DNA from 3 places in the Streptomyces sp. NPDC046349 genome. Region 2 is predicted to be linked to each of the others. Evidence: predicted binding sites of a transcription regulator. Region 2 holds the regulator's gene; each other region holds the start of a gene.

Region 1 (10,045 bases), on a different contig from region 2:
CGCTGGCCGACCTGGCGCGCGGGAAGACGGTGTCCGTCCCGGACCCGCGGTACAAGGCGCTGATGGGCGTGGTGAAACTGACGCCGCGCGGGCTGCTGGGCGGGGTGTCCTCGCGCACGGGCCGCAAGTACGGGCCCCAGTAGCGCTCGTGACCCGCCGGTAAGCCTCCGCGGCGGCCCCCACCCGGACCGCCAAAAGGGCTAACTCTCCCTAAACTGGACATGTCCCATCTCCAGAGGGAGGCGACGCGATGACATTCGTACAGGTGATCGATTATGAGACCACGCGGTTCGATGAGATGAACGCGCTCATCGACCGCTGGGCGGAACAGAGCAGCGGCAGGCGCACGGCCACGCACACGATGATCGGCCAGGACCGCGAGGCCCGGAACCACTACGTGGACATGGTGGAATTCGCCTCGTACGAGGAGGCGATGAAGAACTCTCAGCTCCCCGAGACGGACCGGATGTTCCAGGAGATGGTGTCCCTCTGCGAGGGGATGCCGAAGTTCATGAACCTCGACGTGGTCCGCGACGAGCACCTCAACAAGCAGCTCGTGAACCGGGTGTTCCAGGAAGCCGCCATGGCCGGCGACATGAGCGTCCTCGACGAGTGCTTCGCGACCAACTACATCGACCACGACGTCAGCAAGGAGGAGCCCACCGTCATCGGACGCGAGAGCATGCGCTCCGACATGGAGAGGTGGCGCTCGGCCTTCGACATGTCCTTCGAGCCGACGGTCCAGGTGGCCGAGGGCGACATGGTCACGACGGTGTGGAACTGGCGCGGCACCCACAAGGGAGAGTTCATGGGGGTCGCACCGACCGGGAAGACCTACGAGATGTCCGGGACCACGACCTTCCGGTGCCAGGACGGGGAGATCACCGAGGGTTGGTGGCACTACAACCCCGGAGCCCTGCAACGCGAGATGGGCGGGACCGGATCGCCCTACGGAACCTGAAGCCCCCGCACGGGGAAGGCCCCGTCCGCGACTGCGGAACGGGGCCTTCGACGTGGAGCGCGATCAGTGGCTGTGGCCGTGACCGTGGCCGTGACCGGCGTCGCCCTCGTCCTCCGCCGGCTTCTCGACGACCAGGGTCTCGGTCGTGAGCAGCAGGGAGGCGATGGAGGCGGCGTTCTCCAGCGCGGAGCGGGTGACCTTCACCGGGTCGATGACGCCGGCCTTGACCAGGTCGCCGTACTCGCCGGTGGCGGCGTTGAAGCCCTGGCCCTTGTCGAGCTCGGAGACCTTCGAGGTGATGACGTAGCCCTCGAGGCCCGCGTTCTCGGCGATCCAGCGCAGCGGCTCGACGGCGGCGCGGCGCACGACCGCGACACCGGTGGCCTCGTCGCCCGACAGGCCGAGGTTGCCGTCCAGGACCTTGACGGCGTGGACGAGCGCGGAGCCACCGCCGGAGACGATGCCCTCCTCGACCGCGGCGCGGGTCGCGGAGATGGCGTCCTCGAGACGGTGCTTCTTCTCCTTGAGCTCCACCTCGGTGGCGGCGCCGACCTTGATGACGCAGACGCCGCCGGCGAGCTTCGCCAGGCGCTCCTGCAGCTTCTCGCGGTCCCAGTCCGAGTCCGTGGCCTCGATCTCGGCCTTGATCTGGTTCACGCGGCCGAGGACCTCGTCGGAGCTGCCCGCGCCGTCGACGATGGTGGTGTCGTCCTTGGAGATCGTGACGCGGCGGGCGGAGCCCAGTACGTCCAGACCGGCCTGGTCGAGCTTGAGGCCGACCTCCTCGGCGATGACGGTGGCACCGGTGAGGGTGGCCATGTCCTGCAGCATCGCCTTGCGACGGTCACCGAAGCCCGGGGCCTTGACGGCCACCGCGTTGAAGGTGCCGCGGATCTTGTTGACGACGAGGGTGGAGAGCGCCTCACCCTCGACGTCCTCGGCGATGATCAGCAGCGGCTTGGAGCCACCCGCCTGGATGACCTTCTCCAGCAGGGGCAGGAGGTCCTGGATGGAGGAGATCTTGCCCTGGTTGATCAGGATGTACGGGTCGTCGAGGACGGCCTCCATACGCTCCTGGTCGGAGACCATGTACGGGGAGAGGTAGCCCTTGTCGAAGGCCATGCCCTCGGTGAACTCCAGCTCCAGGCCGAAGGTGTTGGACTCCTCGACGGTGATGACACCGTCCTTGCCGACCTTGTCCATCGCCTCGGCGATGAGCTCGCCGACCTGCGAGTCCTGCGCGGAGAGCGCGGCCACGGCGGCGATGTCGGACTTGTCCTCGATCGGGCGGGCGGTCGCGAGGAGGTCCTCGGAAACGGCCTTGACCGCGGCGTCGATGCCCTTCTTCAGGGCGGCCGGGGAAGCACCCGCGGCGACGTTGCGCAGACCCTCGCGGACCAGCGCCTGGGCCAGCACGGTGGCGGTGGTGGTGCCGTCACCCGCGATGTCGTTGGTCTTGGTCGCCACCTCCTTCACGAGCTGCGCGCCCAGGTTCTCGTACGGGTCGTCCAGCTCGACCTCGCGGGCGATGGTGACACCGTCGTTGGTGATGGTGGGGGCGCCGAACTTCTTGTCGATGACGACGTTGCGGCCCTTGGGGCCGATCGTCACCTTGACCGTGTCGGCAAGCTTGTTGACGCCGCGCTCGAGGGCGCGACGGGCGTCCTCGTCGAACTTCAGGATCTTCGCCATGGGAGCGGTTCAGCCCTCTCGAAAACTCGGGTTTAACGAGCTACGCCCCTCGCCGCCCGGCAATCAGCGGGGTGACCAGGGGCGTAGCTCAAAGCAGTGCTGTGAAGCGAAATTACTTCTCGACGATCGCGAGCACGTCGCGAGCCGAGAGGACGAGGTACTCCTCGCCGCTGTACTTCACTTCGGTGCCGCCGTACTTGCTGTACAGCACGATGTCGCCGACGGTGACGTCCAGCGGGAGACGCTGGCCGTCCTCGAAGCGACCCGGGCCGACCGCGAGGACGACGCCCTCCTGGGGCTTCTCCTTCGCGGTGTCCGGGATGACCAGGCCGGAGGCCGTGGTCTGCTCGGCGTCGAGCGGCTGGACCACGATGCGGTCCTCAAGCGGCTTGATGGCAACCTTGGAGCTGGCGGTCGTCACGATCCGACCTCCCCCTTCGGAGATCCGGGGTTAACTGTCTGAGGTGGCGACCAGGTCGATCCGTCGTCGCGGGTGCCGGACCTGCCTGTCGCTGTGTTGGCACTCACCGGGGGCGAGTGCCAGGTGCGAGACTATTCCGGCGATTAGCACTCGGTCAAGCGGAGTGCCAATTCCCGACCTCCGGGCGTTGCGCGGAGGTCGGCCCGACCCCCGAAACCCTCGTGCGTTCACACGTTCGAGATCAGTACTGTCCCGGACATGACCAGGACAAACTCCGGTGTGCGATGGGTGCACGCCGTCCCGATCGCCATCGGGCTCGCCGTCGGGATCTGGATGTTCCACGCGGCCCTACCGCGCCTGATCACCCAGCTGACGGGGGTGGACGGCAGGTTCAGCGCGGAGCGGTGCGTGTGGGGGGACCCGGATTCCGAGGGGGACCGCACGATGACGTGCCGGGGGTCCTTCACCGCCGCCGACGGATCGTTCACCCTTGCCGGGATCAGGATCGACGGCGTCTTCGACGAGCGGCCCCGGACGCCGGTGGCCGCCCGCGTCAGCGGCCCCGACGCCGATCGGGCCGCACAGATGGACTTCCTCACCTCCCTCGCACCCATGGGCCTCGGCCTGACCGCCTTCGCCTTCCCGGCCTGGGCCCTGACGGCAGCCACCCGCGACTTCCTGACCCGCCGGGCCCCCACTGGGGGATCGGCGGCGTGACTCGCTCCGGTCGCGGGTCCCTCCGGGCGGCTCGGCGCTGCACGGGCTGCGCCCGTGCGGGGACTTGCGGCGGCCGGGGCGGGGCGACATCCCCGCCGGGAGCTCAGGAACCTCCGGATTCACGCCGCCGCGCTGCCTGCGCGGCGGCGATGACCGGCAGCTCCATGGCCCCGGAGGGAGCCGAGGAGTCCAGTTCGGGCGACACCACATCCTGCTCATCGGCCCGGACAGCCACCGGGACCGGAACGGCGGAAAACCGCCGGAGGAACTCCTCGAACAGCTCCACGGCGGCACCTCGGACATCGGCGGCTGCCACGCGACCCGGGTCGCGGCAGAAGCGACATCAAGAGGCCGTACGGGGCAGCTCGGCGCAGCGGCGTGAAGGGCTCCCGGCAGCCGGAACGGGAAGACCGGGAAGCGGGGCCGGCGCCCCGGAGCGCGCCGGTGCGCGCCTTCCCCGGGGGTTCCGGTCGACCACTTCGCCGAGCTGAACTGGCCGGTTTCCACCACCTCGAGGACGCACTGGGCGGCGTACCGGCATGCCCGGACAAGGCGGGTCCAGGGCAGGCCGTGAAGCAGGCGACGGGCCTTTCCGGCGGCAGGGGGCGGTACACGACACCGCCCGCCGAACATTTGGGAAGGAACCCCGGAAAGGACATCAACGTCGTAGATGATATGAAGATAAAGCGCCTCATTGCAGAGCAGATCGGACTCAAGGCTTCCGCAAGCCCCGGCGCGCCCGGCTCCGCGCCGGGGGCGCGTGAGGCGTCACCCCCACCGGCCTCTTCGCCCTCCCCCAAGGACGGCGGCGGCATCCCGTGCGTGGACTGAGGCCCCTGACGTCTGCGGGCGCCCGCCGCCGCACCGAGGCGCTGCTCCTCGCCTTCGTCATCGTCATCGCCGTCTTCGGGCATGCCGCCGCGGGCCTCGCGATGAACGGCGAGCTCCCGCCCAACCTCGCCGGCTTCACCATCTCCATGACATTGCTGGCGCTGGTGGGGCACCTGGGCGTGCGTCGCTTCGCGGCCTGTGCGGATCCGCTGGTCCTCCCGCTCGCCATGCTGCTGACCGGCCTGGGGCTGGTGCTGATCCACCGCCTCGACCAGGGCTACATCGAGCGGTGGAACTCGGACGCCAACGCCCCGGGCCAGCTCCTGTGGACGGTGGTCGGCGTCGCCTCGTGCATCGCGGTCCTGGCCCTGCTGCGCGACCACCGGCTGCTCCAGCGGTTCATCTACATCACGATGGCGGTCGCGCTGGTGCTGCTGATCGCGCCGGCGTTCTTCGGCGCGGACAGGTACGGCGCCAAGCGGTGGATCATCCTCTTCGGCTTCTCGATCCAGCCCGGCGAGTTCGTGAAGATCATGATCGCGATCTTCTTCGCCGGCTACCTGGTCATCCACCGCGACTCGCTGGCCCTGACGGGCCGCAGGTTCCTCGGCATACGGCTGCCCCCGATGCGCCAGCTCGGACCCATCATCACGGTGTGGATCCTCTCGATGCTGGTGCTGGTCTTCGAGCGGGATCTGGGCACGTCCCTGATCTTCTTCGGCGTCTTCGTCGTGATGCTGTACGTCGCCACGGAACGCACCAGCTGGATCGTGTGCGGCCTGCTCATGGCATCGGCGGGCGCCTTCGTGGTCGGCTCGACGGAGCCGCACGTCAAGGCGCGCGTGGCGGCCTGGCTGAACCCGCTCTCCGTCTACTGGGAGAACCCGCCCCCGGGCGTCACCTCGGACCAGTCCGCGCAGGCCCTGTTCAGCTTCGGCACGGGAGGCATCTCCGGAACCGGCCTCGGCTCGGGACACCCCGAACTGATCAAGTTCGCCGGCCGCAGCGACTTCATCCTCACCACCGTGGGCGAGGAACTCGGCCTGGCCGGGGTCATGGCCGTACTGATCCTCTACGCGCTTCTCGTGCAGCGCGGCCTGCGGATGGCGCTCGGCGCCCGCGACCCCTTCGGCAAACTGCTGGCGGTGGGCCTGGCCTCGGCGCTGGCGCTCCAGGTCTTCGTGGTCGCCGGAGGCGTCACGGGTCTGATCCCCCTGACGGGCAAGGCCCTGCCCTTCCTGGCCAAGGGCGGCTCGTCCCTCCTGGCCAACTGGATCATGATCGCCCTCCTCCTCCGCATCAGCGACAGCGCGGAACGCCAACGCGAGGCGGACGCCCGGGGCCCGGCGGAAACGACGATCACGCCGGTGGTGCCGGTGTAGGGCCCACCCGCTCAGGGCCTTCACCCCCGCGCCCCCACCGATCCCCGCCAGTGGCTGACCACCCGCCCCAGGCGCGGCGGGGTCGGGGGGTGCGGCGGCAGCCGGTGCGGCGGGGCAGGGCCGGCGCGGCGTGGTGGCGTGGGGGCGGGATCCGCTCGGCCCGTGGCCAGTGACGTTCGGGGGGTTTCCCGTCAGTCCCATCGTCTCTCCGGTTCGGGCCGGTCCCTCAAGGGCGCTCCTTCGTCGCGTCGCTTCGCGATGTCGCTGCGCTCCACCCTTGACCGACCGTCCCGCCCCGGAAATCCAAAAGACTGCCGGGAAGCCCCCAAAGGAACGGGCCGGGCGACAGAGGCCTTGCGCGGGCACAGCCCGCAGCGCCCCCAATCGCTACGCGCTCCCGTCGGGCGGCGGCCGCAGGCCCCTGTGGCCGGACATAGGCCGCCACCGATCGCTACGCGCTCCTGTCGGAGGGCGTCTGCGAGTCTCGGTGGCCGGACATAGGCCGCCATCAATCGCTACGCGCTCCTGTCGGAGGGCGTCTGCGATCCGTCTGGGGCCGACCCAAGCCGCAGGCGCCCGATTTGCTCCTCGTGGACGGCGTCTGGGGGCTGTCGGGGGGAGGAAGGGCGGCAGATGACGGCTGAGGCGAAGCGAATCCAGGTGTGGGCGAGGGCGCGCCCCAAAAGGCCGTCAATACGCCCTCATTGCCCCTGTTTGGGCGGGCGGTTGGGATGCCGCCCCGGTCTTGATGGGGGTTGGCATCGGCTGAGCCGATGGATCGCCCTCCCGTCCCCTCGAATCCGCCCCTCCCAGCCCCGAACAAGAGGCGGACGCGGTCTCGGAGAAGCGCGTAGCGATCGGTGGCGGCCTATGTCCGGCCACAGGGGTCTGCGGTCGCCGTGGGGCAGGAGCGCGTAGCGATTGATGGCGGCCTATGTCCAGCCACAGAGGCCTGCGGACGCCGTCCGTCAGGAGCGCGTAGCGATTGGAGGCGCTGCGGGCTCCGCCCGCACGGCGCCGACGCCCCGATGGGCCTTTGTCGCCCGGCCCGTTCCTCTGGGCGCTTCCCGGCAGTCTTTCGGATTTCCGGGGCGGGACGGTCGGTCAAGGGTGGCCGAAGGCCATCGCGAAGCGACGCGAGGAACGAGCGCCCTTGAGGGACCGGCCCGAACCGGAGAGACGATGGGACTGCCGGGAAACCCCCAGCACACCCCCGACCCCGCCCCACGCAAATCCCGCCCCCGCAGCCACCCCGCGCCCAACACCCCGGCCCCGCCGAAACCACCCCCATCGGCCGGCTAGGCGTCGAAGTCGTATTCCAGTACGTACGAGGCGGAGTCCAGCGTCATCTCGTTGACCTCGACGGCTCGACCGTCCTCGGCGAACGCGGTGCGGACGATGCGGATGACGGGCGTACCCGTTGCCAGCGAGAGTCGGTCGGCCTCGTCGGCGGACGGCATCCGGGAGCGGATCTCCTCGCGGAAGTGGACCGGCCCGTGACCCAGCTCCGCCAGCCGGGCGTACATCCCGCCCGGGCCCGTCTCGTGCTGGGTGATGGGGGAATCGGCGACGACGTCCGACGGCAGGTACGACGTAGCGAAGAGCACCGGCTTGCCGTCGAGCACGAAACGGCGGCTGCGCGCCCACACCTGGGCACCCGGAGCGATGCCGAGCGCGTCGCAGACGCGGTCGTCCGCCGCTTCTTCGCGCACGTCGACCTGGTCGACGACCAGCTCCCGGTCCTCGGAGTCCGTCGACCAGATGGAGCGGCCCGAGCCCCACTGCTCCTGCGCCAACCGCTGGAGACCGCGGCGCCGCAGGGGCCTGAACGCGCGGACGAAGACCCCGGCCCCCTTGCGCGCCTCGGCGAGGCCTTCGTTCTGGAGGACGCCGAGGGCTTGGCGGGCGGTCATCCGAGCGACCTCGTACGCGGCCATGAGGTCGTTCTCACCGGGCAGCCGGTCACCCGGACCGTATTCGCCGGCCTGGATGGCCTTCCTCAGCGCGTCAGCGATCCTCCGGTACTTCGGCTGCCGAGTAGCGCCCTGGCTGGTCATGAAAACGATCACTCCCTCTCCTCTCTAGACACCCTAGGGCGAGAGGTGGGCCGCCGCACGCATCGGCCTGGGGGTCCATTCGGGCGTAGTTCTCTAGAGACGCATTGCGAACGGAAGCCGGATCGGATGGAGTGGGAATGTCTCTAGAGAGGCTGCCCGTTGGCAGCTGCGGATGAGGGGTGGTCTGCATGCCTCAGCACCGTGACGTCCGATGAGCGAGAGGTACGAACACGTGCCGCACCGTCTGCTGCATCGACGCGTCCGCGACATCGCCTCGGGCGTCGAGGGCGAACTGATGGCCGTGATCAACGAGAACGTCTCGGACACACCCACCGAGCGCTGGGTGGAACTCGCCTACATCCGTGGCGCGTGCGGGCTGGAGTTCACCACTTCGGCCGCCAACGTCGAGCCCGCGGACTGACCCCACCCGGATCGGCTTCCGCCCCGCCACCGCCGAGCCGTGCGGCCGGCCACCGGCCAGGGGCGTTGCAGCCGCGGGGTTGACGGGCCCGAGTGCGCGGGGGTTCGTACCGCCCTACAGGTAGTCCTCCAGGCGGCCGATCTTGTAGCCCTGCTCCTGGATGCGCTGGAGCATGCGGGTCGTCATCTGGATCTCCGTCGCGCCCTTGAGTTCGGACGGGCCGCGGAAGTGGGCCAGGATGATGTCACCGGGCTGGAGGGCGGAGCCCTGGGCGTACTGGAAGTTGTTGATCTGCATCGACACCCGCCACAGGACCACCGCCGAGACGCCGCACTCCGAGGCCGCCCGGAGGGTGTCGCCGTTGTAGTTGCCGAAGGGCGGGCGGAAGAGCGGCGGGCGCTGGCCGAAGCGCTTCTCCAGCGTGTCCTGCTGGCCGCATATCTCCTTCTTCTGCGCCTCGAAGGAGAGGGTCCGCAGGTTCGGGTGGGTCAGCGTGTGGTTGTTCACCGTGCTCGCCGAGCCGTTGTCGCGGAGCTTCTCGAAGTGCCCGTAGTCGGACGAGGCCACGCTGTCCGTCAGGAACATGCTGATCGGCAGCTTGAGGTCGGCCGCCATCCTGAGGAACTCGGGGTCCTTCTCCGCGCCGTCGTCGAAGGTCAGGAAGACTATTTTCTCCCCGGCCGGCAGGGGTATTCGGTCTATCACCGGAACCGCGCCCGGGGCTGCCTTCGGGAACTGCGGCTTCTGGGCGGGCTTCGGCGCGTACTGGACGGGGGCCGTGAGGCCCCACTTCTTGTAGGCCTCGTCGCCCGCGCCGCCCGGCGCGGGCGCGGGCTGGGACACAGGCGCCGACGCCGACGCGGACGGCGCCTGCGACGGCTCCTGCGTCTTGCGGCCCAGCCGTTCGGTGGGCTCCACACTCTTTCCGCACCCCGTCAGGGAGAGCGCGAGCGCGCCGGCCGCCAGCGTTCCGGCTACCAACCGGCGCACGTACCTCACAAGTAGTCCTCCAGGCGGGCCACGGCATACCCCTTGTCCGTGACGGTCTTCATGACATGACGGATCATGTCAGGCATCGTTCCCTTCCAGTCCTCCTTACCCCGGAAGTGCGTGAGGATGATGTCACCGGGGTGCAGGTCGCGGTCCCACTCGCGGTAGTCCATGCGGTTCGTGAACGCCTCGGCGTTCCACAGCGGAACCGCCTTGATGCCGCAGGACTTCGCCGCCTTGAGGGTGTCGTCGTTGTAGTTGCCGTACGGCGGCCGGAAGAGGGTCGGCCGCTTGCCGAACGTCTTCTGGATGGTGTCCTGCTGACCGCAGATCTCCTCACGCTGCTGCTCGTACGACAGCCCCGGCATGTAGCGGTGGTTGAGGGTGTGGTTGTTCAGGGTGACGCCGGCGGCCTGCATCTGCTTGAAGTAGGGGTAGTTGTCCTTCACCAGGTAGTCGCTGAGGAAGGCCGTGTACGGGATCTTCAGCTCCTGCATCATCTTCAGGAACTCGGGATCCTTCTCCGAGCCGTCGTCGATGGTCAGGAAGACGACCTTGTCCTCGGTGGGGACG
Region 2 (10,045 bases):
GCGGCAACCTTGGAGGCCAGCGCCGACTTCTTGTTGGCGGCGGCGTTCTTGTGGATGACACCCTTCGAGACGGCCTTGTCCAGCTTCTTGGAAGCCAGGCGGGCCGCGGCGGTGGCCTTCTCCGCGTCGCCGGCGAGGATGGCCTCGTTGGCCTTGCGGATGAAGGTGCGCAGCTCGGACTTGACCGACTTGTTGCGAAGGCGAGCCTTCTCGTTGGTCTTGTTCCGCTTGATCTGGGACTTGATGTTCGCCACGAAAGAGCCTTTTCAGGTTCAGAGTTTGATCTTCGGATTGTGTCCCGACAGCTGAGAGGGCATACGAGACACAGCTGCCCAGGCTACCAGGCGCGCTCCTGGCGGCCCAAACCGAGCGCACTGCCCCGTCCATGGGACCATGGGAGCCTGCGTATGGACCGACATCGCGCCGCCGAGAGCGACCGGAGCCGGACTGTCCGCTGCGACCGACGCTCCGAAAACGCTTCCGACTGCGACCCGAGAATCAGGACACTGCGTGCCCGCGATCCCCAGCCACGTGCCCGAGCCGAGCCGTACCGACCCGGCGCTGATCCGCAACTTCTGCATCATCGCGCACATCGACCACGGCAAGTCGACCCTTGCCGACCGGATGCTCCAGCTCACCGGTGTCGTCGATCAGCGGCAGATGCGCGCCCAGTACCTCGACCGCATGGACATCGAGCGTGAGCGCGGCATCACGATCAAGTCCCAGGCGGTGCGACTGCCCTGGGCGCCCACTACGGGCGAGGGCCAGGGCAGCACCCACATCCTCAACATGATCGACACCCCCGGGCACGTCGACTTCACCTACGAGGTCTCGCGCTCGCTCGCCGCGTGCGAGGGCACGATCCTGCTGGTGGACGCCGCCCAGGGCATCGAGGCGCAGACCCTCGCCAACCTGTACCTGGCGATGGAGAACGACCTCGCGATCGTCCCGGTCCTCAACAAGATCGACCTGCCGGCCGCCCAGCCGGAGAAGTTCGCCGAGGAACTCGCGAACCTGGTCGGCTGCGACCCCGACGACGTGCTGCGCGTCTCGGCCAAGACCGGCATGGGCGTCGACGCCCTGCTGGACAAGGTCGTCGCCACCGTCCCCGCCCCGGTCGGCGTCAAGAACGCCCCCGCCCGCGCGATGATCTTCGACTCGGTCTACGACTCGTACCGCGGCGTCGTGACGTACGTCCGTGTGGTCGACGGCCAGCTCAACAAGCGCGAGCGCATCAAGATGATGTCCACCGGCGCCACCCACGAGCTGCTGGAGATCGGTGTCTCCTCCCCGGAGATGACCCCGGCCGACGGGATCGGCGTCGGCGAGGTGGGCTACATCATCACCGGCGTCAAGGACGTGCGTCAGTCCAAGGTCGGTGACACCATCACCAGCCTGCACAACGGCGCGACCGAGGCCCTCGGCGGGTACAAGGACCCGAAGCCGATGGTGTTCTCGGGCCTCTACCCGCTCGACGGCTCCGACTACCCGGACCTGCGCGAGGCCCTGGACAAGCTCCAGCTCAACGACGCCGCGCTGGTCTACGAACCCGAGACCTCCGCGGCGCTCGGCTTCGGCTTCCGCGTCGGCTTCCTCGGCCTGCTCCACCTCGACGTGGTCCGTGAGCGCCTCGAGCGCGAGTTCGGCCTCGACCTGATCGCCACCGCGCCGAACGTGGTCTACCGGGTGGTCCTGGAGGACGGCAAGGAAGTCACCGTCACCAACCCGAGCGAGTTTCCCGAAGGCAAGATCAAGGACGTCTTCGAGCCGGTCGTCCGGGCCACCGTGCTCGCCCCGACCGAGTTCATCGGCGCGATCATGGAGCTGTGCCAGCAGCGCCGCGGCACCCTCCTCGGCATGGACTACCTCTCCGAGGACCGCGTCGAGATCCGCTACACCCTCCCGCTCGCCGAGATCGTCTTCGACTTCTTCGACCAGCTGAAGTCCAAGACGCGCGGCTACGCCTCGCTCGACTACGAGCCCACCGGCGAGCAGGCCTCCAGCCTGGTCAAGGTCGACATCCTGCTGCACGGCGACAAGGTCGACGCCTTCTCCGCCGTCTGCCACAAGGACGCCGCGTACGCCTACGGCGTGCGCCTCGTCGCCAAGCTGCGCGAGCTGATCCCGCGGCAGGCCTTCGAGGTGCCGGTCCAGGCCGCGATCGGCTCCCGCGTCATCGCCCGCGAGACCATCCGCGCCATCCGCAAGGACGTTCTCGCCAAGTGCTACGGCGGTGACATCTCCCGTAAGCGGAAGCTGCTGGAGAAGCAGAAGGAAGGCAAGAAGCGCATGAAGATGGTCGGCTCCGTGGAGGTCCCGCAGGAGGCCTTCATCGCCGTCCTCTCCAGTGACGAGTCCGGCAGCAAGAAGAAGTAGCCACCCCTCCGTCACCCGGCGTACACAGGCCCCCGCGCATCGGCGCGGGGGCCTGTTTCGTTATGAACCGGCCGCTCACTGGCTCTTACGCGCACGCCGGACGCGCTCTAGTCTGATCACTGCTCGACGGTTACTCGCCAGTTTAAGAAGTCAACGGCTGCAAACCCGCCAGTCCCAAGCGCCCCCAGCGCCCCACGCCCACGCTGCCGCGTGGATCGGTCCGGAGGATGTCGTGAGCGACACACAGACCTATCTCGAGAACCGCCCGCCCACGGTGGCGGTGCTCTTCCGCGAGCGCGTCGCAGCGACGCCGAATGACGAGGCCTACCGGTATCCGGTGCCCGCAGCCGGCGGCCAGGGCGCTCCGGACGAGTGGAAGTCGCTGAGCTGGAGCCAGGCCGCCGAGCGCGTGTTCGCCATCGCGGCCGGACTGATCTCCCTCGGCCTCGAAACGGAACAGCGCGTCGCCCTCGCCTCCAACACCCGGGTCGAGTGGATCCTCTGCGACCTCGGCGTGATGTGCGCCGGCGGCGCGGTCACCACGATCTACCCCAGCACCAACGCGGACGAGTCGGCGTTCATCCTCGCGGACTCCGAGAGCCGGGTGCTCATCGCCGAGGACGCGAAGCAGCTGGCGAAGGCGCGTGAGCGCCGCGCCGACCTGCCGGGACTGCGCCACGTCGTGGTCCTTGAGGCCGACGACGCGGTCGCCGCCGAGGGCGACCCGGAGGGCTGGGTGCTCTCCCTGGCCGACCTGGAGGCGAGAGGCAGGGAGCACCTCGCCAAGCACCCTGAGGCCGTCGACGAGCGGATCGCGTCCATCACCTCGCAGCAGCTCGCCACCCTCATCTACACCTCCGGCACCACCGGCCGCCCCAAGGGCGTGCGACTGCTGCACGACAACTGGTCCTACCTGGCCAAGGCCATGGTCGCCACCGGCCTGATCGGCAAGGAGGACGTCCAGTACCTCTGGCTGCCGCTGGCCCACGTCTTCGGCAAGGTGCTGACCTCCGGCCAGATCGAGGCCGGTCACGTGACGGCCGTCGACGGGCGTATCGACAAGATCATCGAAAACCTGCCGGTCGTGCAGCCGACGTACATGGCCGCCGTCCCGCGCATCTTCGAGAAGGTCTACAACGGCGTGGCCGCCAAGGCCCGGGCAGCCGGCGGCGCCAAGTACAAGATCTTCCAGTGGTCCGCCGGCGTCGCCCGCGAGTACGCCAAGGTCACGCAGGACAACTACCGCCGTACCGGGCGGGCGACCGCCCCCTTCGGCCTCACCACCAAGCACAAGATCGCCGACGCGCTCGTCTACTCCAAGCTCCGCGACGCCTTCGGCGGGAAGCTGCGCGCCGCCGTCTCCGGCGCCTCCGCCCTGGCCCCCGACATCGGCTTCTTCTTCTCCGGCGCGGGCATCCACATCCTCGAGGGCTACGGCCTGACGGAGTCCAGCGCGGCCTCGTTCGTCAACCCCGGCGAGGCCTACCGCACCGGCACGGTCGGCAAGCCGCTCCCCGGCACGGAGGTCCGCATCGCCGACGACGGCGAGGTCCTGCTGCGCGGCCCCGGCATCATGCAGGGCTACCACAGGCAGCCGGACAAGACCGCCGAGGTCCTGGAGTCCGACGGCTGGCTGCACACGGGCGACATCGGCGAGCTCTCGCCCGACGGCTACCTGCGCATCACCGACCGCAAGAAGGACCTGATCAAGACCTCGGGCGGCAAGTACGTCGCCCCGGCGGAGATCGAGGGCCAGTTCAAGGCGATCTGCCCGTATGTGTCGACCATCGTCGTGCACGGTGCCGACCGGAACTTCTGCTCGGCGCTGATCGCGCTCGACGAGCCGTCGATCCTGGGCTGGGCGGCCGACAACGGGCTGGAGGGCCGGACGTACAAGGAGGTCCTGGCGGCGCCGGAGACCAACCGGCTGATCGAGACCTATGTCCAGACCCTGAACGAGGGCCTCCAGCGGTGGCAGACGGTCAAGAAGTTCCGGATCCTGCCGCGTGACCTGGACGTCGAGCACGGCGACCTCACGCCCAGCCTGAAGCTGAAGCGTCCGGTGGTCGAGCGTGAGTTCAAGCACCTGATCGAAGAGATGTACGAGGGGGCCCGCGAGGCCTGAGGCCTGCCGCGGGCCGGGCGGGGCGGGGCGGTGGTCCGCCCCGCCCGCACCGGCGGAACGCCCTCGCGCGGGCTTCTGCCGGGGGCGCCGCCCCCGGACCCCCCGGCCCGCCGCGGGGGACGGGGGCCGGACGCTGCGCGGGGGCCCGCAGCCCGCGCGGGCGGGACGGCGCACCGGGTGCGGGATGATGGGGGTATGCCTTCCGCACTCCCCGACGGTGAACCCATGCCCGAAGACGGCTCGCTGCCGTCGCACGCCCTGGCCGGCGCCGGGGAGCGGCCGCTCGGGTTCTACCTGCACGTTCCGTACTGCGCCACGCGGTGCGGCTACTGCGACTTCAACACCTACACGGCCACCGAGCTGCGGGGCACGGCAGGCGTTCTCGCGTCCCGGGAGAACTACGCCGACACCCTGATCGACGAGGTCCGGCTCGCGCGGAAGGTGCTCGGCGACGACCCGAGGGCCGTCCGCACCGTCTTCGTCGGCGGCGGCACGCCGACGCTGCTGCCCGCAGGGGACCTCGTACGGATGCTCGCGGCGATCCGGGACGAGTTCGGCCTGGCCGACGACGCCGAGATCACGACGGAGGCCAACCCGGAGTCCGTGGACCCCGCGTACCTGGCCGAGCTGCGCGCCGGCGGCTTCAACCGGATCTCTTTCGGCATGCAGAGCGCCAAGCAGCACGTCCTGAAGGTCCTGGACCGCACCCACACGCCCGGGCGTCCCGAGGCGTGCGTGGCGGAGGCCCGGGCGGCGGGCTTCGAGCACGTCAACCTCGACCTGATCTACGGCACGCCGGGCGAGACGGACCAGGACTGGCGCGACTCCCTCGCCGCCGCCCTCGGGGCCGGCCCGGACCACGTCAGCGCCTACGCGCTGATCGTCGAGGAGGGCACGCAGCTGGCCCGCCGGATCCGGCGCGGCGAGGTCCCCATGACCGACGACGACGTCCACGCCGACCGCTACCTGATCGCCGACGAGGTCATGGCCCAGGCCGGGTACTCCTGGTACGAGGTGTCGAACTGGGCCACCTCGGAGGCCGGGCGCTGCCTCCACAACGAGCTGTACTGGCGCGGCGCCGACTGGTGGGGCGCCGGGCCGGGCGCGCACTCGCACGTGGGCGGGGTGCGCTGGTGGAACGTCAAGCACCCCGGTGCCTACGCCGCCGCCCTCGCGGAGGGACGGTCCCCGGGTGCGGGGCGCGAGCTGCTCTCGCAGGAGGACCGCCGCGTGGAGCGGATCCTGCTGGAGCTGCGCCTCGTGGACGGCGCCCCGCTGTCCCTGCTCGCCCCGGCCGGCCTCGCGGCGTCCCGCAGGGCCCTCGCCGACGGGCTCCTGGAGCCGGGGCCCTACGAGGCCGGGCGGGCCGTGCTGACCCTGCGCGGGCGCCTGCTGGCCGACGCGGTGGTCCGGGACCTGGTGGACTGATCACCCGGTGGGGTGAACCCCGGATCCTCGTCCGGACTGCCTGCGCTCGCCACCGGCGGGAAGCGGGTGACGACGCCGATCACCGCTCCCAGCGGGTCGTGAGGTTCGGCGAGCCCCTGCCGCTGGAACCGCTCGGCAGCGAGCTGGACTCGAGCGGCTTCGCACCTTCGAGGGCGTCAGGCCCCGCCGTCACCCGTGACGAAGTCGATCAGCTCCTCCACGCGGCCCAGCAGGGTCGGCTCCAGGTCCTTGTAGGAGCCCACCCGGGACAGGATGTGCCGCCAGGCGGCTCCGGTGTTCTCCGGCCAGCCCAGGGCCCGGCAGACGCCCGTCTTCCAGTCCTGGCCGCGGGGGACCGCCGGCCACGCGGCGATGCCCAGCGCGGACGGCTTCACCGCCTGCCAGACGTCCACGTAGGGGTGGCCCACGACCAGGACGTGCTCAGAGGTCACCGACGCCGCGATACGGGACTCCTTCGAGCCCGGCACCAGGTGGTCCACCAGCACCCCCAGCCGCGCGTCCGGCGCCGGGCCGAACTCCGCGACCACCGCGGGCAGGTCGTCGACGCCCTCCAGGTATTCGACCACCACGCCCTCGATGCGCAGGTCGTCGCCCCACACCCGTTCCACCAGCTCCGCGTCGTGCCGGCCCTCGACGTAGATCCGGCCCGCCCGGGCCACCCGCGCCCGGGCGCCGGGGACGGCGATCGACCCCGACGCCGTACGGGCCGGCGCCGACGGGCCCCGGGACGGGCGGACCAGGGTGACGGCCGCGCCGTCCAGCAGGAAGGCCCGCGGCTCCATCGGGAACACCCGGCGCTTGCCGAAGCGGTCCTCCAGGGTCACCGTGCCCGCTTCGCAGGCCACCACCGCGCCGCAGAAGTCCGTACCCGCCACCTCGACCACCAGGTCCGGTTCCGCGGCGACCTCCGGGGCTGCCTTGGGTCGCTTCCACTGCGGGGTCAGGTCGGGGGAGTACTCGCGCATCCGGCCGACATTAGGAGAGCCGCGCGCCACCCGCCTACGACACGCCGGAACGGGCCGCGAGTGTGGCGCGTTGCGCACGCACGAACCCCGCGGTGACCACCGCTCCGTGACCCGGCACGTACAGCGCGTCCTCGCCGCCCAGCGACAGCAGCCGGTCCAGGGCGGCGGGCCACTGGCGGGGCATGGCGTCCGGGCCCGCCGACGGCTCGCCCGACTCCTCGACCAGGTCGCCGCAGAACACCGTCTCGCGCTCGCCCGGGACGAAGACCGCCAGATCGTGACCTGTGTGCCCGGGCCCGACGTTGGCCAGCAGCACCTGCACCCCGCCCAGGTCCAGGGTCCACTCGCCCGACACCTGGTGGCCCGGCAGCACGAGCAGGTCCACCGCCTCGGCCGCCTCCGCCTCCACCAGCCCGTGCCGCACCGCGTCCCCGCGCAGCTCCTCGCGGCCCGAGTCCAGCAGCGCGGTCAGCCCGACCGCCCCGAAGACCTCGGCCCCGGGAAAGGCGGCCGCGCCCAGCACGTGATCGAAATGGCCGTGCGTGAATGCGATATGGGTCACGCTCCTGCCCGTCAGCAGCTCCGCCTCGGCCCGCACCTCGGCGCCCTCGCGCACGCACGACCCGGGGTCGATCAGGAGGACGGAATCGTCGCCCACCACCAGCCCCACCGTGCAGTCCCACACCGGCAGACGCCGCCGGCCGGCCCTTCCGGTGAGTCGTTCCCAGCCCGCCTCTTCCCAACGCACGTCCATGCCGCGACGCTACCCTGGCGGGCCTCCCTTGCCAGGGTCTTACTACCCGGCCGTACACTGAGCGGGGGCTCTCTGGCACTCGAACGCGCAGAGTGCCAACGAACGCCAGAACACGGCAGAACACGGCAACGGATCACGCTGGAGGTGTGCGCGATGCTCAGCGAACGCAGACTCGAAGTGCTGCGCGCCATCGTCCAGGACTACGTCGGGACGGAGGAGCCGGTCGGCTCCAAGGCGCTCACCGAGCGGCACCGGCTCGGCGTCTCGCCCGCCACCGTGCGCAACGACATGGCGGTGCTGGAGGAAGAGGGCTACATCGCCCAGCCCCACACCAGCGCCGGCCGGATCCCCACCGACAAGGGCTACCGCCTCTTCGTCGACAAGCTCGCGGGGGTCAAGCCGCTGTCGACGCCCGAGCGACGGGCCATCCAGAACTTCCTCGACGGGGCCGTGGATCTCGACGACGTCGTCGGCCGTACGGTGCGGCTGCTCGCGCAGCTCACGCGTCAGGTCGCGGTCGTCCAGTACCCGAGCCTGACCCGGTCGACCGTCCGGCACGTGGAGCTGCTCTCGCTCGCCCCCGCGCGCCTGATGCTCGTACTGATCACGGACACCGGCCGGGTCGAGCAGCGGCTCGTCGACTGCCCCAGCCCCTTCGGCGAGGCCCCGCTCGCCGACCTGCGGGCCCGGCTCAACAGCCGGGTCGTCGGCAGGCGCTTCACCGATGTGCCCCCGCTCGTCCAGGACCTCCCGGAGTCCTTCGAGGCCGACGACCGGGGCACCGTCTCCACCGTGCTCTCGACGCTCCTCGAAACCCTGGTCGAGGAGGCGGAGGAGCGGCTGATGATCGGCGGTACCGCCAATCTCACCCGCTTCGGACACGATTTCCCCCTGACGATCAGGCCGGTGCTCGAGGCGCTGGAGGAGCAGGTCGTGCTCCTCAAGCTGCTCGGCGAGGCCAACGAGTCGGGAATGGCCGTAAGGATCGGGCACGAGAACGCCTACGAGGGGCTCAACTCCACGTCGGTCGTCTCGGTCGGTTACGGTTCGGGCGGCGAAACGGTCGCCAAACTCGGCGTGGTCGGACCGACCCGCATGGACTACCCCGGAACGATGGGAGCGGTACGCGCAGTGGCACGTTACGTCGGACAGATCCTGGCGGAGTCGTAAGTGGCCACGGACTACTACGCCGTTCTCGGCGTGCGCCGCGACGCATCGCAGGACGAGATCAAGAAGGCCTTCCGGCGCCTCGCGCGTGAACTCCACCCGGACGTGAATCCGGACCCGAAGACGCAGGAGCGCTTCAAGGAGATCAACGCGGCCTACGAGGTGCTGTCGGACCCGCAGAAGAAGCAGGTCTACGACCTCGGCGGCGACCCGCTGTCCTCCTCGGGCGGTGGCGGCGGCGCCGGCGGCTTCGGGGCGGGCGGCTTCGGCAACTTCTCCGACATCATGGACGCCTTCTTCGGCCAGGCCTCGCAGCGCGGCCCGCGCTCGCGGACCCGCCGGGGCCAGGACGCCATGATCCGCCTCGACCTGGAGCTGGACGAGGCGGCCTTCGGGACGACCAAGGACATCCAGGTCGACACGGCCGTCGTCTGCACCACCTGCTCCGGCGAGGGCGCCGCCCCCGGCACCTCGGCGCAGACGTGTGACATGTGCCGCGGCCGCGGTGAGGTCTCGCAGGTCACCCGGTCCTTCCTGGGCCAGGTCATGACCTCGCGCCCCTGCCCCCAGTGCCAGGGCTTCGGCACCGTCGTCCCGACCCCGTGCCACGAGTGCGCGGGCGACGGACGGGTCCGCTCCCGTCGCAGCCTCACGGTCAAGATCCCCGCCGGCGTCGAGAACGGCACCCGGATCCAGCTCGCGGGCGAGGGCGAGGTCGGCCCCGGCGGCGGCCCCGCCGGCGACCTGTACGTGGAGATCCACGAGCTGGCGCACCCGACCTTCCAGCGGCGCGGGGACGACCTGCACTGCACGGTCACCATCCCGATGACGGCGGCCGCGCTCGGCACCAAGTGCCCGCTGGAGACGCTGGACGGCCTGGAGGAGATCGACATCCGGCCCGGAACCGGATCCGGCCAGGCGATCCCGCTGCACGGGCGCGGCGTCACGCACCTGCGCGGCGGCGGGCGCGGAGACCTGATCGTCCACGTCGAGGTCACCACCCCGACCAAACTGGACGCCCAGCAGGAGGAACTGCTGCGCCAGCTGGCGAAGCTGCGGGGCGAGGAGCGGCCCATGGGCCAGTTCGCGCCGGGCCAGCAGGGGCTCTTCAGCCGCCTGAAGGACGCCTTCAACGGTCGCTGACCGCACGGCGGGCAACCGCTTCGAGCCCGGCCCGGGGAGACCCCGGCCGGGCTCTCGCGTTCCGGC
Region 3 (10,045 bases), on a different contig from region 2:
GACGGACTGCCCGCGGAACACCCCCACGGTCAGCACCGTGGCCGGCACCCGGGCCGCCAGCTCGCGCGCGGTGGCGGCGCCGACCGTACGGGGGCTGCCCGGCGCGAACACGAACCCGACGGCATCCGCCCCGGCCGCCACCGCGGCGTCGACGTCCGGCGCGGTCCTGAGCCCGCAGATCTTGACGAAGAGGTCAGCCATGCGTCCAGCCTATGCGGACCCGCCCGCGTACCGGCGTCAGCGGCCCACCTGTACGGGCCCCAGCACCGACCCGCCGATCGCCGCGGCGAGATGCGCCGCACCCGCCTCGTCGGCGGACCGGAAGTGCACGTAGACGGTGTGCGGGCCGTCGGGATGCTCACCGTTGACGTCCAGCTCCACACGCTGGTTGGTCGGGTCGTCCGAGTGGGACGGTATCTCGGGGACGAATGGCCAGGCCCCGCGCCAGAGCAACGTGGCCGCGCCGTCGCCCACCACCCGCAGGAACGCGCCCTCGACCGGACCGGGAGCCGCGTACGAGTCGACGGTCAGCGGCAGGACGGCCGCCAGCTCCAGGTCGTCGCGGGGCAGTTCCGCGCCGGTGTACCAGACGTCCGAGGACCAGTCGTAGGACGGCTCGAACAGCCCCGTCGGAAGGAACGCCGCCAATCCACGGGCCTGCGCGACGGTGTGCGTCTGCGCGCACAGCCACATCTCCGGGTCGATCTGCTTCATCCGCCCCACCAGCAGTCGGGCCCGCCGGTACGCCTCGGCGAGGTCGTCGGACCGGTATACGGGGTACGCACGCGAACTCCCCACCCCGCCCTCAGCCCTGCTCCGGCTCGCCCAGCACGGCTCCGCCGATCGCGGCGGCGAGCCGCTCGGCCCGGCCCGGGTCGCCGTGCTCGGTCACGTGGACGTACAGCGTGCGGACGCCGGTGACCTGCCCGTACCATTCGCATGCGTCGCTGTTGAGGACCAGCTGCACGCCGTCGTAGGCGGGTGAGGCGTGCGAGCCCAGCTCGGGCTCGTCGGGCCAGCAGCCCTCCCACCGCACGGAGGCCGGCCCGGCCCCCACGGCATGCACGAAGTCCTCGTCGCGAACCCCGCCCGGCAGCTCCTCCTGGCAGAACCAGAGCGGCACCTCCCCCGCCAGCTCCGCGTCAGCGGCCGCCCGCCCGTCCATGCCGGAGTAGAGGGGCTCACCCGTCACAGGGTCTCTGCGGCTCTCCACATGGTCGTAGACCGCCTCCGGCAGCAGCCCGGCCATCCGCCGCAGGTCCTCGACCGTCCACAGCTCGGCCCCCACGTACACGTGCTCGTACCGCGTGGCGAGCAGCGCGCACAGATGTCGCGCCTTCGCGTACGCCTCGGCGGGATCGGTGGTGCGCAGCACGGGATATGCGACGAAGTTCCCCATGGCCGTACGTTCACACGCCCCCACCCACCCCGGCCAGCGGTTTTCCCGGCCCGGGAACGCCCGAGGGCGGCACCCCCGCGGGGGTGCCGCCCTCGTTCGAGAACAGCCGATCAACCACCAGGTCGATCAGAAGTCCATGTCACCGCCCGGCATGCCGCCCGGAGCGGCCGCAGCCTTCTCCGGCTTGTCGGCGATGACGGCCTCGGTGGTCAGGAACAGCGCGGCGATCGACGCGGCGTTCTGCAGCGCGGAGCGCGTGACCTTCGCCGGGTCGATGATGCCCTCGGCGATCATGTCGACGTACTCGCCGGTCGCGGCGTTCAGGCCGTGGCCGATCGGAAGGTTGCGCACCTTCTCGACGACGACGCCGCCCTCGAGACCACCGTTGACGGCGATCTGCTTGAGCGGGGCCTCCAGGGCGAGCTTCACGGCGTTGGCGCCGGTCGCCTCGTCACCCTCGAGCTCCAGCTTCTCGAAGACCGCGGAGGCCTGCAGCAGGGCCACGCCACCACCGGCGACGATGCCCTCCTCGACGGCCGCCTTCGCGTTGCGCACGGCGTCCTCGATGCGGTGCTTGCGCTCCTTGAGCTCCACCTCGGTCGCGGCACCGGCCTTGATGACGGCCACGCCGCCGGCCAGCTTCGCGAGGCGCTCCTGGAGCTTCTCGCGGTCGTAGTCCGAGTCGGAGTTCTCGATCTCGGCGCGGATCTGGTTCACGCGACCGGCGACCTGGTCGCTGTCACCGGCACCGTCGACGATGGTGGTCTCGTCCTTGGTGATGACGACCTTGCGGGCGCGGCCGAGCAGGTCGAGACCGGCGTTCTCCAGCTTGAGGCCGACCTCCTCGGAGATGACCGTGCCGCCCGTGAGGATGGCGATGTCGCCGAGCATGGCCTTGCGGCGGTCGCCGAAGCCCGGGGCCTTGACGGCGACGGACTTGAAGGTGCCGCGGATCTTGTTGACGACCAGGGTCGACAGGGCCTCGCCCTCGACGTCCTCGGCGATGATCAGCAGCGGCTTGCCGGACTGCATGACCTTCTCCAGGAGCGGCAGCAGGTCCTTGACCGAGCCGATCTTGGAGTTGACGATCAGGATGTACGGGTCGTCGAGGGACGACTCCATGCGCTCCATGTCGGTGGCGAAGTACGCCGAGATGTAGCCCTTGTCGAAGCGCATACCCTCGGTGAGCTCCAGCTCCAGACCGAAGGTCTGGGACTCCTCGACGGTGATGACGCCTTCCTTGCCGACCTTGTCCATGGCCTCGGCGATGAGCTCGCCGATCTGGGTGTCGGCGGCGGAGATGGAGGCCGTCGAAGCGATCTGCTCCTTGGTCTCGACGTCCTTGGCCTGGGCGAGCAGGGCGGCGGAGACGGCCTCGACGGCCTTCTCGATACCACGCTTGAGGGCCATCGGGTTGGCGCCGGCGGCCACGTTGCGCAGGCCCTCACGGACGAGCGCCTGGGCCAGGACGGTGGCGGTGGTCGTACCGTCGCCGGCGACGTCGTCCGTCTTCTTGGCGACTTCCTTGACCAGCTCGGCGCCGATCTTCTCGTACGGGTCCTCGAGCTCGATCTCCTTGGCGATGGAGACACCATCGTTGGTGATCGTGGGGGCGCCCCACTTCTTCTCAAGGACGACGTTGCGACCCTTGGGGCCAAGGGTGACCTTGACGGCGTCGGCGAGCTGGTTCATCCCACGCTCGAGGCCGCGGCGGGCCTCCTCGTCGAACGCAATGATCTTGGCCATCTGAAGTGGTCCTCCCGGACAGCGGTGGATTGCTCCCAGGACCGCGCCCGCGCCCGCGACGGACGGCCTGCGTGCCCGGCGGTTCCTTCCCACCGGACCCTGCGGGCCTCACCGACCCGGTCCTCGTTTCAGTAGCACTCTCACTCGTAGAGTGCTAACGCCAATGATTAGCACTCGACCCCCTGGAGTGCAAGCGGCTTCGACGAAGGCCCAGGTGACACGCGAGGGGCCCACATCCCGTGTCCGGGATGTGGGCCCCTCGTAGGTCTTCCGGGTCTTCGACGGAAGACCGAGCGTCGGTGGTCGATGCTCCGGGACTAGCCGAGCGCGAGCTTGACCATGTCCGCCTGCGGACCCTTCTGGCCCTGTGAGATCTCGAACTCGACCCGCTGACCCTCTTCAAGGGTGCGGTACCCGTCCATCTGGATGGCGCTGTAGTGGACGAACACATCCGCACCACCGTCGACCGCGATGAAGCCGTAGCCCTTCTCCGCGTTGAACCACTTGACGGTGCCCTGAGCCATGCCTAACTCCCCTATTACTGGCCCTTGCGCGGGAACGCACTTCGCGTTCCCGGGTCAGAACTTGCGTCGGAACGCTTCGACCGAGGCTGAATGTATCTGCGCGAGTGCTGTCTGCAACAGGTCAATCCGACGAGAAATCTGGACACCGAGAAACATTGAAATAGAGTGAAAATTTGGCAGATTCCAGGGCAACTCGGGCCGGGCAAATTTCGCCAAAGCCCCATACCGCACCTGCACATTGACCCGATGTCGACCCTCACGCGACCCGTTCATATGCGGCGGGCAAGTCCAGCGGAGGGGACTTCCCCAACTCTACCGTGCCCAATCAAACAGAATTACCCCCTCCGCTTTTTAGCGGAGGGGGTAATTTCGGTTTACCGGGTGGGTCAGCAGCCGCCCGCGACGGCCGGAATGATCGAGACGCCGGCGCCGTCCGGCGTCACCGCCTCGAGCCCGCCCTCGAAGCGCACGTCATCGTCGTTGACGTAGACGTTCACGAAGCGGCGGAGCTTGCCCTGGTCGTCCAGGACGCGCGCGGCGATGCCCGGGTGGTTCTCCTCCAGGGACTCGATGACCTCGGCGAGGGTCGCACCCTCGGCCGGGACCTCGGCCTGACCGCCGGTGTAGGTGCGCAGGATGGTGGGGATGCGGACGTTGACGCTCATGGCGCTACTGCCTTTCCGGTAGTACGTGGAGGATGGTCAGGCCAGGCCGGCGGCGCGGAACGCGTCCAGGCTGGGGCGGATGGTGGCGGTCTGCCCGCTGTCCGCGGCCACCGCCTCCAGGGTCTTGAGGCCGTCGCCGGTGTTGAGGACGACGGTGGTCAGCGTCGGGTCGAGCTGCCCGTTCTCGATGAGCTTCTTCGTCACGCCGACGGTCACGCCGCCCGCGGTCTCGGCGAAGATGCCCTCGGTCTGCGCGAGGATCTTGATGGCCTCGACGACCTGCTCGTCGTTCACGTCCTCCACGAAACCGCCGGTGCGGCGCGCGATGTCCAGGACGTACGGGCCGTCCGCCGGGTTTCCGATGGCGAGCGACTTGGCGATGGTGTTCGGCTTCTGCGGGCGGACCACGTCGTGGCCGGCCTTGAAGGCGGTCGACACCGGGGAGCAGCCCTCGGCCTGGGCACCGAAGATCTTGTACGGCTTGTCCTCGACGAGGCCGAGCCTGATGAGTTCCTGCAGGCCCTTGTCGATCTTCGTCAGCTGCGAACCGGACGCGATCGGGATGACGATCTGGTCCGGCAGCTGCCAGCCGAGCTGCTCGCAGATCTCGTACGCCAGGGTCTTGGAGCCTTCGCCGTAGTACGGGCGCAGGTTGACGTTGACGAAGCCCCAGCCCTCGCCCAGCGGGTCGCCGATGAGCTCGGAGCAGAAGCGGTTGACGTCGTCGTAGTTGCCCTCGATGCCGACCAGGTCGCCGCCGTACACACCGGCCATGACGACCTTGCCCTGCTCCAGGTCGTGCGGGATGAACACGCAGGAGCGGAAGCCGGCCCGGGCCGCCGCGGCGCCGACGGCGCCGGCGAGGTTGCCGGTGGAGGAGCACGAGAGGGTGGTGAAGCCGAAGGCGCGGGCGGCCTCGACGGCGATGGCCACGACGCGGTCCTTGAAGGAGTGCGTCGGGTTGCCGGAGTCGTCCTTGACGTACAGCTTGCCGGTGACGCCCAGCTCCTTGGCCAGGTTGGCCGCGTCGACGAGCTTGGTGAAGCCGGGGTTCAGGCTCGGCTTCGACGCCACGTCCGCGGGGACGGGCAGCAGCGGCGCGTAGCGCCAGATGTTGTTGGGGCCGGCCTCGATCGCGGCGCGCAGGGCCTCGGGGTCACCGGTGGGGAGCTCGTAGGCGACTTCCAGAGGTCCGAAGCACTCGGCGCACGCGAAGATGGGGCCGAGCTCGAAGCGGGTACCGCACTCGCGACAGGAAAGGCCCGTGGCAGGTCCGAGATCGACAGAGGTGGCGACAGTCTGTGCAGCCATGATGGCGAGGCCCTTTCTCCTCATCTTCCCCATGGCGCATTTCGCCATGAGACGGAATTGGCACCTTCCCTAGCCGGGGACCTCGCTGACGAGCGCTGCTGCGCGATCGCGAGAACCGACTGGAGGGTTGCCGGGGCTTCAACGGGCCGTGTCCCTCTGCCCCTCTGGATGAGCGGTATGGCACCGGCACACGCGCTCTGTGGCGCGCCGGTGCGTTTGTACGCGGGGGACCCCGGCATGCGGTGGTCCTTCGCGTTGTTCAAGACTGTAACCGAAGGGACGGGCGGTTGAGACAGCCGTCCGAAACGCGAGATGGATCGCATAACGGCCCATAACGCCGACGAGCAGGGAGTGCTGAGGGTGCTGGAAGAGGTGGAGCGCTGGCTGGCCGACCGCTCCTGGTCCGCCGCCGACCGACCGCTCGACCAGCTGCTCGACCTCAAACGGGCGGCCGGGACCACGGTCAGCGTGGTGCTGCCCGCGCTGGACGAGGAGGCCACGGTCGGCGCGATCGTCGAGGTCATCCGGCGTGAGCTGATCGAGGGACTGCCGGTCCCGCTCGTGGACGAGCTGGTCGTGGTCGACTCGGGCTCGGCCGACCGGACCGCCGAGGTCGCGGCGAAGGCCGGCGCCCGGGTGGTGCACCGCGACGAGATCCTGCCCAGGATCCCGGCGCTGCCCGGCAAGGGCGAGGTGCTGTGGCGCTCGCTGCTGGCCACCACCGGCGACATCGTCTGCTTCGTCGACGCCGACCTGCGGGACTTCTCTGCCTCCTTCGTCTCCGGGATCGTGGGCCCGCTGCTCACCGACCCCGGCGTGCAGTTCGTCAAGGCGATGTACGACCGGCCCCTCGGGGACGCCCCCGGCCAGGGCGGACGGGTCACCGAGCTGGTCGCCCGCCCGCTGCTGAACCTGCACTGGCCGCAGCTGGCCGGCTTCGTCCAGCCGCTGGGCGGCGAGTACGCCGTACGGCGCTCCCTGCTGGAGCGGCTGCCGTTCCCCGTCGGCTACGGGGTCGAGCTCGGCCTGCTGGTCGACGCGCTGCACACCGTCGGGCTGGACGCGCTGGCCCAGGTGGACGTGGGCGTGCGCCTCCACCGCCATCAGGGCGGACAGGCGCTGGGACGGATGGCCGCGGCGATCTACCGCACGGCCCAGGTACGGCTCTCTCGCGGGCACCTCGTACGGCCGGAGCTGACGCAGTTCGAGCGGGGCCCGGAGGGCTTCGTGCCGCACACGTACGCCGTGGACACCGAGGAGCGGCCGCCGATGCTGGGCGTGAAGGAGTACGGACGGCGCCGCGTGGCGTGACGTGTCCATACGTTTGAGCGAGCGCGGGCCGGGCTAGGTTCGCCGCATGGCTTCTCAGGTACTCGTCGCGGCGAACCGCGGCCCGCTCTCCTACGCCCTCTCCGACGACGGCACGCTCAGCGCCCGGCGCGGCGGGGGTGGTCTCGTCTCCGGACTCTCGGCGGCCCTCGCGGAGCAGCCCGGGGCATTGTGGATCTGTGCGGCCCTGTCGGACGCGGACCGGGAGGCGGTCCGCCGGGACGTCTCCGAGCCGGGCGTCCGGATGTTGGACATCGATCCCACGATGTATGACGACGCGTACAACGGCATCGCGAACTCTGTGCTGTGGTTCACCCACCACCATCTGTACGACGTGCCGCGCGAGCCGGTCTTCGACGCGGAGTTCCGGCGCCGGTGGGCCTCGTACGTCGCGTACAACGAGGCGTTCGCGCGCGCCCTCGCCGACGAGGCCGGGCAGGGGGCCCACGTGCTGGTGCAGGACTACCACCTGGCGCTCGTGCCGGGTCAGTTGCGGGAGCTGCGGCCGGACCTGCGGATCGCGCACTTCACGCACACGCCGTGGGCCTCGGAGGAGTTCCTGCGGATGCTGCCCGACGACATCCGCAGCGAGCTGATGTGGGGGATGCTCGGCGCGGACGTGGTCGGCTTCCACACATGGGCCTGGGCGCACTCCTTCATGGGGGGCGCGCACCTGGACGACGAACGGGGCGTCGCCGAGCCGAAGTTCGCGGCCGGGGTGGAGCCGTCGAAGGCGAGGTACGTCCAGAAGAACCCGTCGAGTCCGGTCCGCCACAAGCGGACGGACGTGGCCGTGTATCCGCTGGGCGTGGACGCCGACGAACTGCGGGCTCTGGCGCGCCGGCCGGAGGTGGACGCGAAGCTGGCGGAGTTGCGGGCGGAGGTCGCGGGCCGCAGGACGATCGCCCGAGTGGACCGGACCGAGCTGTCGAAGAACATCCTGCGGGGCCTGCTGGCCTACCGGGAGCTGCTGACGGTCCATCCCGAGTGGCGCGGCCGGGTGGTGCACCTGGCGTCGGCGTACCCGTCGCGGCAGGACCTGAAGGTGTACCGCGACTACACGGCGGCCGTCTCGGAGCTGGCCGCGGAGATCAACGCGGAGTTCGGCACGGAGGACTGGCAGCCGGTGCTGGTGTCGGTGAAGGACGACTTCGCGCGGTCACTGGCGGTGTACCGGATGGCGGACGTGGCACTGGTGAACCCGGTGCGGGACGGGATGAACCTGGTGGCCAAGGAGATCCCGGTGCTGTCCGAGGCGGGCTGCGCGGTGGTGCTGTCCACCGGGGCGGGGGCGTACGAGGAGCTCCGCGAGGACGCGCTGACGGTGAACCCGTTCGACGTCTCGCAGACGGCGGAGGCCCTCCACACCGCGCTGGCCATGCCGGCCGCCGAGCGTGCGGAGCGCACCAAGCGGATGGCGGCGGCCGCGACGGCCCTTCCGCCCGCGGCCTGGTTCGAGGCCCAGCTCGCGGCCCTGGCCTGATCAACTACCGGCGCTCCGGCCCGGACCCCGCTCCTCGGACGCCGGACATCAGCCCCGGCTGCGATCGAGGCGCGGGGGTCCGGGGGCGGGCCCCGGCAGCGGCGGCCCGCCCGCGAACGCCGTCAGCGCCGGAGGGCCGCGGCCAGGGAGGCCAGGAAGGAAGCGACGGCGCCCGGGCCCGGCAGGACCAGGTCGGCGCGGGCGGCGAGCTCGGGGACCTCGGCCGAGCCGCTGCACACCAGCAGCCCCGGCAGCCCGTCGGCCCTGCGCTTCTCGACGGCCGAGAACGCGGCGAGGTCACCGAGGTCGTCCCCGGCGTACAGCACGGTCTCCGCGTCCCGCTCCGCCAGGAACTCCGTCAGGGCCACGCCCTTGTCCATGCCCGGGGGCCTCAGCTCCAGCACCGCCCGCCCCGGCTCGACCATCAGCCCGTGCCGGGCGGCCAGCTCCGTCAGGGGTTCGCGCAGGGCCGCGAAGGCCGCCGCCGGGTCCTCGGCCCGCCGGGTGTGGACGGCGAGCGCCCGGCCCTTCTCCTCGATCCAGGTGCCGCGCCAGGCCCCGATGGAGTCCAGGAACCCGGGCAGCTCGGCCCGTACCGCCGCCACCCCGGGGTGCTCGGCGGGGGCGTGGACTATGCCGGTCACGGCGTCCCAGCGTTCGGCGCCGTAGTGGCCGAGGACGACGAGGTGTTCCAGTCCGGGCACCCCGGCGAAGCCGCCGTAGCGGACGGCGACGCCCGCGGGCCGCCCGGTGACCACCGCCACCGAGTCGACCTCGGGGGCGAGCGCCGAGAGCGCGGGAACGGCTTCGGAATGTGCCCGGGCCTGGTCCGGGTCCGGGACGATGTCGGCGAGAGTGCCGTCGAAGTCCAGGGCGACCACGGACCGGCGGGGTGCGCGGAGCAGGGCTTCGAGTCCCTCGCGTCCGGCTGCGGTGACGGGCATCGGCAGATCGTGCGGATGGCTCCCCATAGCCACGACCCTAACGGCCCGGCGGGTCGACGGCTACGGCTATCGCCGGGCTCGCTGGGCCTCGCGGATCCTGCGCAGCCGGTTGACGGTGCCCGGGGCGTGAGCCAGCGCCCGCGGGTCGTCCATGAGGGCGTTGAGCAGCTGGTAGTAGCGGACGGGGGTCATCCCCAGTCCTTCCCGTATGGCCCGTTCCTTGGCTCCGGGCCCCGGCCAGGTGCGTCCCTCGTACGCGAGCACCGCGGCCTCCGTGGCCGTCAGCTGCCCCTCGTCCGTCATACCGCCAGATTAACGCCGCCGTCCGACAGACGACGGCGCCCCGGTCAGTCCTTGTCCGCCGCGCGCGCCGCGGTGGCGATCTCCTCCAGCACCTTGGCGGGCTGTCCGCCGGGCTGGACGGCCGTGCCGATCTTCTGCTTGATGTCCTCGCTGACGCCCGCCCAGGACTTCTTGCCGACCGGGTAGAGCCGCGAGCTGGGCAGCGCCGCCAGGAAGGGCTTCAGCTGGGCCGCGGAACCGTTCGTGGCGGCCTGCTTCGCCTGGAAGCCGGTCGTGGTGGCGGGCAGCAGGCCGTACTTCTCCGTGAAGGCCGTCACGTTCTTGGGCTGGTACAGGTAGTC

What was found. Region 2 encodes HrcA, which represses chaperone genes, less so after heat shock. Its sites were predicted from a motif close to TTNGCACTCNGNNNNNCNGAGTGCNAA; they were not measured.
Region 1: the regulator HrcA is predicted to act here: its motif matches at 3,218-3,244, upstream of groES (co-chaperone GroES).
Region 3: the regulator HrcA is predicted to act here: its motif matches at 3,277-3,303, upstream of groL (chaperonin GroEL).

Annotation. Positions count from the first base shown of each region.
Region 1 covers NZ_JBVJFK010000008.1:243,719-253,763, reverse strand. The annotation lists gene ACZ6JS_RS20695 (SDR family NAD(P)-dependent oxidoreductase) at 1-143, shown strand, start outside; gene ACZ6JS_RS20690 (ester cyclase) at 251-961, shown strand; gene groL (chaperonin GroEL) at 1,025-2,653, opposite strand; gene groES (co-chaperone GroES) at 2,766-3,074, opposite strand; gene ACZ6JS_RS20675 (hypothetical protein) at 3,333-3,791, shown strand; gene ACZ6JS_RS20670 (hypothetical protein) at 3,895-4,077, opposite strand; gene ACZ6JS_RS20665 (FtsW/RodA/SpoVE family cell cycle protein) at 4,610-6,004, shown strand; gene ACZ6JS_RS20660 (GntR family transcriptional regulator) at 7,303-8,061, opposite strand; gene ACZ6JS_RS20655 (hypothetical protein) at 8,273-8,482, shown strand; gene ACZ6JS_RS20650 (polysaccharide deacetylase family protein) at 8,597-9,472, opposite strand; gene ACZ6JS_RS20645 (polysaccharide deacetylase family protein) at 9,478-10,045, opposite strand, start outside.
Region 2 covers NZ_JBVJFK010000002.1:401,875-411,919, forward strand. The annotation lists gene rpsT (30S ribosomal protein S20) at 1-254, opposite strand, end outside; gene lepA (translation elongation factor 4) at 511-2,376, shown strand; gene ACZ6JS_RS05455 (AMP-dependent synthetase/ligase) at 2,609-4,501, shown strand; gene hemW (radical SAM family heme chaperone HemW) at 4,697-5,929, shown strand; gene ACZ6JS_RS05465 (DUF3097 domain-containing protein) at 6,106-6,915, opposite strand; gene ACZ6JS_RS05470 (MBL fold metallo-hydrolase) at 6,950-7,669, opposite strand; gene hrcA (heat-inducible transcriptional repressor HrcA) at 7,823-8,839, shown strand; gene dnaJ (molecular chaperone DnaJ) at 8,840-9,979, shown strand.
Region 3 covers NZ_JBVJFK010000006.1:20,870-30,914, reverse strand. The annotation lists gene ACZ6JS_RS15480 (phosphoribosylanthranilate isomerase) at 1-201, opposite strand, end outside; gene ACZ6JS_RS15475 (hypothetical protein) at 238-798, opposite strand; gene ACZ6JS_RS15470 (hypothetical protein) at 806-1,399, opposite strand; gene groL (chaperonin GroEL) at 1,526-3,145, opposite strand; gene ACZ6JS_RS15460 (cold-shock protein) at 3,463-3,669, opposite strand; gene ACZ6JS_RS15455 (MoaD/ThiS family protein) at 4,056-4,334, opposite strand; gene thrC (threonine synthase) at 4,371-5,669, opposite strand; SAM riboswitch class I at 5,663-5,820, opposite strand; gene ACZ6JS_RS15445 (glucosyl-3-phosphoglycerate synthase) at 6,006-6,956, shown strand; gene ACZ6JS_RS15440 (alpha,alpha-trehalose-phosphate synthase (UDP-forming)) at 7,003-8,457, shown strand; gene otsB (trehalose-phosphatase) at 8,580-9,428, opposite strand; gene ACZ6JS_RS15430 (DUF3263 domain-containing protein) at 9,468-9,704, opposite strand; gene ACZ6JS_RS15425 (ABC transporter substrate-binding protein) at 9,749-10,045, opposite strand, start outside.